DNA from 2 places in the Dinoroseobacter sp. PD6 genome. Region 1 is predicted to be linked to the other one. Evidence: riboswitches for the same ligand, from Rfam matches in the RefSeq annotation. Region 1 holds a riboswitch; the other holds the start of a gene.

What was found. A riboswitch is a leader RNA that binds a small molecule or an ion and turns the genes downstream of it on or off. The one in region 1 is predicted to bind cobalamin.
Region 2: another riboswitch for cobalamin. It lies ahead of PVW48_RS11100 (CbtB domain-containing protein); the one in region 1 lies ahead of PVW48_RS12175 (DUF1636 domain-containing protein).

The regions. Positions count from the first base shown of each region.
Region 1 covers NZ_JARAMN010000006.1:144,945-150,441, forward strand. Annotated here, with positions in the region: gene PVW48_RS12170 (D-amino acid dehydrogenase) at 1-1,026, shown strand, start outside; cobalamin riboswitch at 1,136-1,352, shown strand; gene PVW48_RS12175 (DUF1636 domain-containing protein) at 1,475-1,882, shown strand; gene PVW48_RS12180 (ABC transporter ATP-binding protein) at 1,879-2,652, shown strand; gene PVW48_RS12185 (ABC transporter substrate-binding protein) at 2,668-3,603, shown strand; gene PVW48_RS12190 (FecCD family ABC transporter permease) at 3,600-4,646, shown strand; gene PVW48_RS12195 (imelysin family protein) at 5,283-5,497, shown strand, end outside.
Region 2 covers NZ_JARAMN010000005.1:199,070-204,566, forward strand. Annotated here, with positions in the region: gene cobN (cobaltochelatase subunit CobN) at 1-442, opposite strand, end outside; gene PVW48_RS11085 (hypothetical protein) at 511-924, opposite strand; gene cobW (cobalamin biosynthesis protein CobW) at 1,316-2,395, opposite strand; gene PVW48_RS11095 (CbtA family protein) at 2,397-3,080, opposite strand; gene PVW48_RS11100 (CbtB domain-containing protein) at 3,102-3,338, opposite strand; cobalamin riboswitch at 3,322-3,543, opposite strand; gene smc (chromosome segregation protein SMC) at 3,732-5,497, shown strand, end outside.

The DNA.
Region 1 (5,497 bases):
CCGCTCCTGAGCCCGACCATGTGGAAATGGTGTGTGCAGATGCTGCGCAACTGCAACGCCGAAAGCTACACGATCAACAAGGGGCGCATGGTGCGTGTGTCCAGTTATTCGCGCGATGTCATGCCGGATCTGATCGCCGACACCGGTATCGAATACGACGGACGCCAGATGGGCACGCTGCAACTTTTCCGCACCGCCAAGCAGATGAAAGCGTCCAAGGCCGATCAAGCGGTCTTGGCCGAGTACGGCTCGCCCTACGAGGTGCTCGGGCGCGATGCCTGTGTCGAAGTAGAACCGGCCTTGGCGGAAGTCCGCGGAAAGTTCGTCGGCGGATTACGCCTGACGTCGGACCGCACCGGCGATTGCCGCATGTTCACGATTGCCTTGACCGACAAGTGCATCGAAATGGGCGTTGAGTTCCAGTACGGCCAAACCATCAACGCCATCGCCGTCGAGAATGGCAAGATCGCGGGTGTGGACACGGAGATCGCCGGGCGTATTTCCGGGGACTCCTATGTGTGTGCCATGGGCAGTTACGCCGTGAACGTCCTGAACCCCATCGGGATCAGGCTGCCGGTCTATCCGGTCAAGGGCTATTCCGTCACGCTCCCCGTCACGAACGACGCGTTCGCCCCGCAATCGACGATCATGGACGAGACGCACAAGGTCGCGATTACCCGCTTGGGCGATCGTATCCGCGTGGCAGGGCAAGCCGAGATCGTGGGCTATTCCAATCGCCTGGGCCCGCATGCAACCGACACGGTGCGGCATGTGATTGGCGATCTGTTTCCCAAGGGCGGCGATCTCTCTCGTGCCGAAGGTTGGACCGGTTTGCGCCCGATGACGCCCGATGGCACGCCGGTTCTCGGCCCGACGCGTTACGAAAACCTGTTCCTCAACACCGGGCATGGGACGCTGGGCTGGACCATGGCTTGTGGCTCGGGCCGGGCCGTCGCCGATGTGATCATGGGAAAACCGCCTGAAATCTCGATGGAGGGGCTGACAGCGGCGCGCTACGCGCGGTGATCAGTCAAACACGAAGAAGCTCTACGGAACGCATCCAACCTGTTGCTGGGTTTGTGTTGGCCAACTGGGTCCTGATCCGCGCCTTGTTCTTGACCGGGATTGGTATTCAGGCGATGGTCGAAATGATGGTTCCCGAAACCCGCGAGGGTGAAAGGATGAAAAGGGAACACGGTGAGGCGTAGCCATCAGGCACCAAACCCGTGACTGCCCCCGCAACTGTGAGCGGCGAGCGACCCCGTGGACACCACTGGACCGATGCGGTCCGGGAAGGTTCGGGGAAGCCGTGACCCGCGAGTCAGGAGACCTGCCATCGATGGTGCGCTTTCGGCGCCAAATAAAACTCGACCAGGCGGGGTGTCTGGGCAGGAGGTCATGATGTTCCATACGGGCGCGTTCCGCTCCGGTTTGCATGTCCGATGTCCGCTCTCGCGTATTCGCGGAGGGCGACATGGGCGCAACCGGATATCATTCCCACAGGATCACGATCTGCACGTCATGCCGGCACAAGGGCCGCGACTGCCGCCCTGGCCTTGAGCTGATCGACCGCTTGCGCGCGGCGCTCAAAGCGGCCGGAGGTCTCCTTTCGAACGATTTTGAGATTTCGGGTGTGGCCTGCATGGCCGGCTGCGATAGACCCTGCACTGTCGCTTACCACGCATCCGCCAAGGCGACGTACCTGTTCGGTGACATCGAGCCGGGGCAGGACATCGAAGATCTCGTTGCCTTCGCACGGCAGTATCGCGACCTGGACGACGGTTGGTGCTCCTCGACCACGCGGCCGGGCAAGCTGCAGCGCACGACATTGGCCCGCGTGCCGGCAGCACTGATCGTCGCCGAAGGGGGGCCGGTCCAGTGACGGCCGCCGCTCTGCTGGTCGAGGATCTGAGCTGGGCTCCGAAGCGTGGCGCGTCCGTCCTGCACCCGACCTCCTTCGCGCTGGCCCCTGGCCGTATACTCGGCGTCGTCGGAGCGAACGGCGCGGGCAAGTCCACACTGCTGCGTTTGCTCTATCGCTATCTCCGCCCTGCCGGCGGAAGAGTGCTGCTGGACGGAGTGGACATCTGGTCGATCTCGGCCCGCGAGGTGGCCCGCTCCATCGCTGTAGTATTGCAGGAGCAGCCCACCGACTTCGCGTTGACCGTGCGCGAGATCGTGGCCCTTGGCCGAACACCACATCGCAGTGGCTTGGCCTCGGCTGGGGACAGCGATGCCCGGATCGTGCGCGCCGCCCTCGCCAGGCTGGACCTTTCGGCCTTTGCCAATCGCATGTTCGGAACACTGTCAGGCGGGGAGCGTCAGCGTGTCATGGTTGCGCGCGCACTGGCGCAGGAGCCACGGCTGCTTGTTCTGGACGAACCGACCAATCACCTCGATATCCGCCATCAACTGGAAGTGCTGGACCTGATCGGCACCCTGGGTCCGACAATCGTCACCTCGCTCCATGACATCAATCTGGCCGCGACCCACACAGATGAGGTGCTGGTTCTCTCGGATGGTCAGGCTCTGGCTTACGGCCCGCCTGGCGAGGTGTTGAGCGAAGCTCTGATCGCGCGCGCCTTCGGTGTCCGCGTCTCGCGCCAGACCCTTGCGCCCAGCGGCGACCCTCACCTGACGTTCCATCTCTAATCCTAAGGATCCAACATGCGACCCCTGCTTTCCCTCGCCCTTCTCGCGTTTGCCGGCCCGGCTTTTGCGCATCCTGTCACCGTCCAGAGCTGCGATCGCGAGGTGACGTTCGACGCCCCTCCCAAGGCGGCCGTGTCCAATGATGTCAATCTGACCGAAATGATGCTCGTGCTCGGGCTGACAGAGCGAATGGTCGGCTTCACCGGCATCAATGGTTGGAACAAGCTCGACGAAGCCATGCGCGCGGGTGTTGGGGAGTTGCCGGAACTGTCCGAGAAATACCCATCCAAGGAAGTCCTCATCGGCGCGGGTGCGGATTTCTACTTCGCGGGCTGGAACTACGGCATGCGGGTCGGCGGCGAGGTGACGCCTGACACACTCGCGCCCTTTGGCATCCAGGTTTACGAGCTGACCGAAAGTTGCACCCATATCATGGACAAGCCCCCTGCGCGGATGGATGACATGTACGCCGATCTCCTGAACCTCGGGCGTATCTTCGGCGTCGCGGAACGCGCCGAGGCGCTGGTGGCGGGCTACCGCGCGGAACTCGATGCGATCCTTGCCGAAATGACACCTCTGGAGAATGCCCCCCGCGTTTTCGTTTATGACAGTGGCGAGGACATGCCCTTCACTGCCGGCCGCTACGCCATGCCGAATGCCCTGATCCAGGCCGCGGGCGGAACCAACATCATGGACGACGTCGAAAAGAGCTGGACGACCGTCGGCTGGGAGGCGGTGGTGGAACGCGACCCCGAGGTCATCGTGATCGTGAACTATGGCGACGTCACGGCGGCGCAGAAGCGCGATTTCATGATGCAAAACCCCGCTTTCGCTGACTTGTCTGCGGTCAGGAATGACCGGTTCGTCACGCTCGAATACGTCGAGGCGACGCCCGGCCCGCGCAACATCGGCGCAGTGAGAACGCTCGCCGAAGCGTTCCGCGCAGAATGACCGAGACCCGCGTTGGAGCGCCCGCACGCCGGGCCTTCGTGATGCCGTCGCTGACGGCGGCGGGGGTCGCGGTGCTGCTGCTCTCGATCTCCGTCGCGGTCAGCTTGGGCGCGGTCGCCGTGCCACTTGGCACGGTTTGGGGTATCATGGCAGATCGGATTTTGCCGGGGCTGCTGACGCCCGACTGGACAACCGGACAGGCTGCAATCGTCTGGGAGATCCGCCTTCCGCGTGCGCTTCTCGCGGCAATGGTAGGGGCGGGGCTGGCGCTGGTCGGGGCCAGCCTGCAATCGGTCACCCGCAACCCGCTGGCGGACCCGCATCTGCTCGGCATTTCGTCGGGTGCGGCATTCGGAGCGATCCTTGCGCTGTTGCACACCGGGCTGTTCCTCGGCCTGCTGACCGTTCCGCTCTTGGCCTTTGCTGGAGCTTTGGCCGCCACGCTGCTTGTCCTTGGCGTGACCAGCTTCGCGCAGGCGACGGGTGCCGACCGGCTCGTTCTGGCGGGCGTGGCCGTGTCCTTCATCGTCATGTCCTGCGCGAATATCCTGATCTTCATCGGCGACCCGCGCGCGACCCACACTGTCGTTTTCTGGATGCTTGGCGGTCTCGGCCTTGCGCAGTGGGACCAGCTGCTCTTCCCGGCTGTGATCCTTGTCGGTTGCGGGCTCTGGTTTCTCGCGAATGCCAGTCGGCTTAATGCCATGACGATTGGCGACGAGACGGCTTCGACCCTTGGCATACCCATCGCCCGCTTTCGACTGTCGGTCTTTGTCGTGGGCGCGCTGCTGACGGGGTGCATGGTCGCCTTCTCGGGCATCATCGGCTTCGTCGGACTGATGATCCCACATATAGTCCGGATGCTGGTCGGTGGCGATTACGCCCGCGTGCTGCCAGCTTCCGCGCTCGTCGGCGCGATCTTTCTTGTCTGGGCCGACATCGCGGCCCGCACCGTAATGGCGCCTGAGGACATACCCATTGGGATCGTCACCGGTCTGATCGGAGGCGCGTTTTTTGTCTGGCTGCTGCGCCGGCGGGCATGAGGGCGCGGTGGGAGATACTCTGCCACCGGACGAAGGAAGCCCTGATCAATCCCCACGCCGGTTGTTCGATCCCCTTCGATTTGCAGCCTTGGGTAGTGGACTGTTCGAGCCGTCCTTCCCTGTTTCACTTCGCAGTTCACACCTGTTTGAAATGGCTCCCAGCCCGGTCACGCCGACGTGGCTACCTGAGGTTAGAGCAAGATCGAACCAGCTCACCGGTGCGCTGAGGCACGCGCGTGCAGCGTTTTGCGCTGAACGCGTAACGCGCGACAAAAGGGCCCGACGAGTTCTTGATAAAACTGGTCGGGTTGACTTTTCCGACTGATTAAGTCAACTTTTCGATAGTTCCAGCCACTCTGTCCCTTGGTCGGAGAAGCCCGATGAATAGCACAAATAGGGCCTGGAAGTTGTACCCAAACACAAGCCAATCACCCACCGCGCAGGCACGACGTCTTGCTGACACCGATCCGCTGGAGGCGCTGATGGCGTCTGCCGAGACGGACGAAACGTCTGCGGAATGGATCGCCGATCGCTACAGATCCGACAATTCGAATGTGACTTCTGATCCGGCGCCTTAGGGCGCGCAACAGCCCTTTTTTCGATTTCACGATCTCTCCACATACAGGAACAGCCCCGATGACACGACTGCCCCACCTTTCCACAGCGCTCGCGCTGGTGCTTGCGACGCCTGCCTTCGCCACAGAACCCGCAGAGGTTCTGGATCACTACGCGGACATGGCCGTGGCCAAGTACGAAGACAGCCTGATCACCGCACAGCGACTGCAAGCGGCGGTGGACGCCCTCGTTTCGACGCCTTCTGCCGAGGCTCTGACCGCTGCGCGTGCGGCGTG
Region 2 (5,497 bases), on a different contig from region 1:
TCTCGGGCCCGCCTTCCACCAGGTAGGACCAGAGCGCGTCGTATTCCGCGCCGCGCAGGGTCGAGAGAGCGCGCAGCTCCGGATCGGGCTTGTCGTCGCCAGGCAGAAGAACTACATGCCCGCCCGCCGCCGCGACCCGCGTGGCGTATTGCTCGGCCCCGTAGCGCCAGTAGCCCAGCCCGCCGAGAACGCGGGCGACCACCAACCGGGCCTTCGAGGCGCAATCGTCGATATGCAGGTCGACGGACATCGGGTGGCGCAGATGCATCATGTTGGCCAGCCGCATCCGGGGCGGGGCGTCCATTTCGGCCCGCGCTGCGCTCAGCCCGGCCAGTTCCGTATCCGCGGCGGAGATGACGACTAGATCCGCGGGCGTCTGCCCGAGATCAACGGGCTCCTGCCCGTCGTCGATACTGCCGGGCGTTGCCGCCAGAAGATGCATGATCCGCCCCGTTCAACCCTGTCGCGCGGGTCTAGCAAGCCGGACCGGCCCCGGCAACACCAGGACCGTCACGACCCCTTGGTCCGGGTCCGAAGGTCTGGCGGTTCCGGCTGGCTCGGTTCGGATTGCCGTCGCTCGGGTGAGGTGGCCGCCCGGCGCAGGGGGCGCTCATAGAGGGTCATGTCCTCTTCCTCGGTCTTGGGGTCGACGGGGAAGTACCCGTTGCGGCGCAAAGCTTGGCCCTGGACCGGGTACATCCGTTCGACCCAGGCCCGCAGAACGGGCAGGCGCAGGCTGCGCGCCTGGGTTTCGACCTGCTCGATCAGGATGTCGGGCAGACTGGTCCGGGCCCGGTCCGACAGGAAGCGGAAGGCGCTGACCAGCCCGAAGCTGCCCATGTTGCGCAGCGCAATACAGCCTTGTGGCGCGTCCCGCAGGACCGCGAGATAGAAGAAAGCATTCGGTCCCGTCAGGTCCGTCAAGTCCGGTCGTGTCCGTGCCTTGGGCGGGACAAGCAGTTCCTGGGCGTTGGGATCGAAAGGTGAGCTCCGGAATATCCGGATTTCGCTAGGCATCATGTGTCTCCGAACCTGCGGGCAGGTTCAAACCCCTCAGACCAAAGTATGACACGCGCGCCGCCTAAAGACGAGGCTCAAATACAGGTTTTCTGCGCGTGAGGGGCGGTATCTGCGCGGTATTGAGGGCAAAACTTGTCCGAGATTAAGATTTCAGCTGGGCACCGAAAACACCGGCTCTCCGGGATGGCGTCAGGCGCGCCGGAAAGGGGTTTTGGGCGAATCCCCCTGATCGGTTTGCGCGGCCGCCTTCACGAAGCGCCCGCGCGATGATCCGGCCTGAGCGATCACCGAAGGCTTACGCAGCCAGCGCTGCCGCGATCGCCACGCTGTCCAGCCCGGCCTGTCCGATGACCACCAGGCGTGTCTCGCGCGTCTCGTCCGCGCCGAGGGGGCGGTCGAAATAGGTCTCGATCCGCGGCCCGACCGCTTGCAGGGTCAGGCGCATGGGTTTGCCTGTCACGGCCGCGAACCCCTTCAACCGCAGGATGTCGTGATCGGCGATCACGCGCGCGACATGGGCCGCGAAGGCGTCCGGCTCGGTGATTTCCGGCAGGGTGACGACGAAGGACGTGAAGGCGTCGTGGTCGTGGTCATGGTGGGGGTGGTCGTCATGGGGATCGTCGTCGTGATCGTCGTGATCATGGTGGTGGTGATGGTGGACCTCGCTGCGGGCCTCCAGATCGTGCTCCGCCCCGATGCCCTGTCCCAGCAACACATCCACCGGCAGCGCGCCATGGGTGGCGCGGACCACCTGAACCCCGCCGCGGGCCTCGGATTTCAGCCGCTCGGTCAGCGCCTCGGCCTCGGCCGGGGTCAGCAGGTCGGTCTTGTTGACCACCAGCATGTCGGCGCAGGCGACCTGGTCCTCGAACAGCTCCGACAGGGGTGTCTCGTGGTCGAGGTTCTCGTCCAGCTTGCGCTGGGCATCCACGGCGGCCACGGAATGGGCAAAGCGGCCCTCGGTCACGGCCTTGCCATCGACCACGGTGACGACCCCGTCCACGGTCACCTTGGTCGAGATCCCGGGCCAGTTGAAGGCCCGCACCAAAGGCTGCGGCAGGGCGAGACCGGAGGTTTCGATCACGATATGATCGGGCGGGGTCTCGCGGGCGAGCAGCTTTTCCATGGTGGGGATGAAGTCATCGGCCACGGTGCAGCAGATGCAGCCATTGCTGAGTTCCATGATGTCATCCTCGCTGCAGGTTTCGTCCCCGCAGCCCTTGAGGATGTCGCCATCGACCCCGAGATCGCCGAACTCGTTGATGATCAGGGCGATCCGCTTGCCGTTCGCATTGGCGAGCATGTGGCGGATCAGGGTGGTCTTGCCGGCGCCGAGAAAGCCGGTGACGACCGTGGCGGGGATCTTTGCGGGCATCTCAAGCCTCCTGTCGGGAGTAGAAATAGGCGGCGAAGAAGCCGAGGGCGGCCCAGCCGGCGGCGGAATAGCCCAGCGACATGGCCGCAAAGCTTGCCGCAAGTTCGGCCGGGGTGACGCCGAAATAGGTGTCGAGCACCGGAGCGCCGATGATCTGCGGCACAAGCAGGAGCGGGATCGCCAGCCAGGGCCAGAGACCGCGCCCGAAGGCCAGAAGCCACATCGCCAGACCCGCGCTGAGCAGGGTCGCCAGCCACCAGGCCTGGCGCGGCCCGATCTCGGCGCCGACGGAGCCGGGCAGGACCGGGGGTTGACCCATGGCCGGGGCAAGCTGGATCGCGACGAAGCCCGCAAGACCCCAGATCAGGCCCTGGCGCGGGGTGATCTTGGTCAGCTTCTTCGTTTCGGCCAACGCCATCAGCGCCACCAGCAGCAGCCCGAAGCCGGTGTAGGTCACGATGTTGAACGCCACGGTCAGGCCATAGCGCATCGGCTCGGCCGCCAGGTCGACCTCGGCCCCGCCGCGCGGCGACTGGGGCGTGCCGTCGACGGCGAAATGGACCTTCTCTCCGGCCTCGTAGAGCTCGCCCTCCAGAAGAGACGAGGTCACGAACGAAAATTGCAGGAGGGCGGCAATCAACCCCGCTGCAAGCCCAGCGAACACAGCGCTGGTCAGCAATTTCATGGACATGTTGTCAGGCGCTGCTCAGTGGCAGGGAAAGGCCATGGCGTGGCGCTGGTCGTGGGCCGCGTCATGCAGGATCGTGGCTTGCGCATAGCCCGACAGGAACAGCAGCAGCAGGCCCGCGGCCATCGCGGCAACGATGCCGGTGGTCGAGGTTGCGGGGCGCGCGATTGCGGCGGTCTGGGTCGTGGTTTGGGTCGTCATGTCGTCTCTCTCCATGCCCGTCACACCCGACGGGCGGCTAAGGGTGTCGCGCATGGCTGGTCTCCTGGCTCGCGGGTCATCGGGTTGGATCGGCCTTCCCGGGGCGAGTCCCAGTGGCATGTCGATCTCCCTCTCCGCATACAGTCGCGGGGGCGGCTGAGGCTTTGGTCCTCCGGTTTGGATCGGACCGTTCCACATTCCCATTTGATCCCCCGGGCGCTTGGCGCGGGCACGGGGAACCATGCGCCACTGTTGTGCGCCCGTGACACCGGAGGCGTCAAGTCTTCATTGGTCGCAGGTGCAGCATTTGAAGCCTGCCTCATCTAGCAGCACCCGCAATATATGGCGGAGTTTGAGTTATCCACGACGATATGCAGTGGTGGGATTGACTCGGCGCCCGCCTGTCGTGACCCTTGGAGGTCGAAGAATCATGCCCGGAGACCCCCGATGCGGTTCACCCGTCTGCGCCTCAATGGCTTCAAGAGCTTCGTCGACCCGACCGATCTGATCATCGGGGACGGGCTGACCGGCGTGGTCGGACCGAACGGTTGCGGCAAATCCAACCTGCTGGAAGCCTTGCGCTGGGTGATGGGGGAAAATCGCCCCACGGCCATGCGCGGCGGCGGCATGGAGGACGTGATCTTCGCCGGGGCCGCGAGCCGCCCGGCGCGCAACTTCGCCGAGGTCGCGCTGGTCCTCGACAACTCGGACCGGCGCGCGCCTGCAGGGTTCAACGATACCGACCAGTTGGAGATCATCCGCCGGATCACCCGGGATGTGGGCTCGGCCTACAAGACCAACGGCAAGGATGTGCGCGCGCGGGATGTGCAGATGCTGTTTGCCGATGCCTCGACGGGCGCGCATTCGCCCGCGCTGGTGCGGCAGGGGCAGATCTCCGAGTTGATCAACGCCAAACCCAAGGCCCGTCGGCGCATCCTCGAAGAGGCGGCGGGCATTTCCGGCCTTTATCAGCGGCGGCACGAGGCAGAGCTGAAGCTGCGCGGGGCCGAGACCAATCTCGACCGGGTCGACGATGTGCTGGAGGCGCTGGCGGCACAGCTTGCAACCCTGGCGCGGCAGGCCAAGCAGGCGGCGCGGTATCGCGAGATCGGGGCGCAGCTGCGCCGGGCGGAGGGGCTCTTGCTCTATCGGCGCTGGCGGGAGGCGGATGAGACGCGGCTCGTGGCCGTGGGCGAGCTGACCGCGCGCACGACCGAGGCCGCCGCGGCCGAGACCGCGGCACGGCAGGCCGCGAAGGCCCGTGTGGCCGCGGACGAAGCCCTGCCGCCCCTGCGCGAGGAAGAAGCGATTGCCGGCGCAGTGGTTCAGCGGCTCCATGTCCAGCGGGACACTCTGGCCGATCAGGAAACCCGCGCGCGGGAGGCGATCGAGACCCTGACCGGGCGGATCGCGACGCTTGAGACCGATATCGCCCGGGAGGAGGAGTTGAACCGGGACGCGGGCGAGACCATCGCCAAGCTGGACTGGGAGCAGGCGCAGATCGCCAAGGCGTCGGTCGGACATGACGAGAAGCTCGCGGCGGCGGCAGAGGCCGCGCAGGCGGCGAGCGAGGTTCTGACCGACCGGGAGACGACCCAGTCGGAGATGACCGAGGATGTCGCCCGGCTTGCCGCGCGGCACCAGTCGACCCAGCGGCTGCTGCAGGAGGCGCGCCGGGCCGAGACCCGCGCGCAGGAGCAGATGGGCCGCGCCGAGGCGGCCCTGTCCGAGGCGCAGGCGGGTCTGGGCGATGCGGAGGCGCGGTTTGTCGCTGCGGAACGCGATCAGCAGGCCGCCCAGGGCGAAACCGAAGCCGCCGAGGCGGCGCTGGCCGCGGCAGAGGCGGAGCGCGCCGAGCTGCAGGGGGCGGAGGCGGAGGCCCGCGCTGCCCGCTCCGAAGCCGAGGGCGAGGCGACCGCGCTCCGGGCCGAGGTCGGCGCGCTGGAGAAGCTCGTGGACCGGGCGCGGGCCGAGGGGGGCCAGGTGCTCGATGCCGTGACGGCGGCACCCGGGTACGAGGCGGCGCTGGGCGCGGCCCTGGCCGATGACCTGAAGGCGCCGGAGGTCGAGGGCGACCGCTCCGGCTGGCACTTGCTGCCGGGCTATGACGCGGCCCAGACGCTGCCCGATGGTGCGGCGCCCTTGTCGGCCCATGTAGAGGTGCCCGCTGTGCTGGCGCGGCGGATGGCGCAGGTCGGTCTGGTGGACCGGGC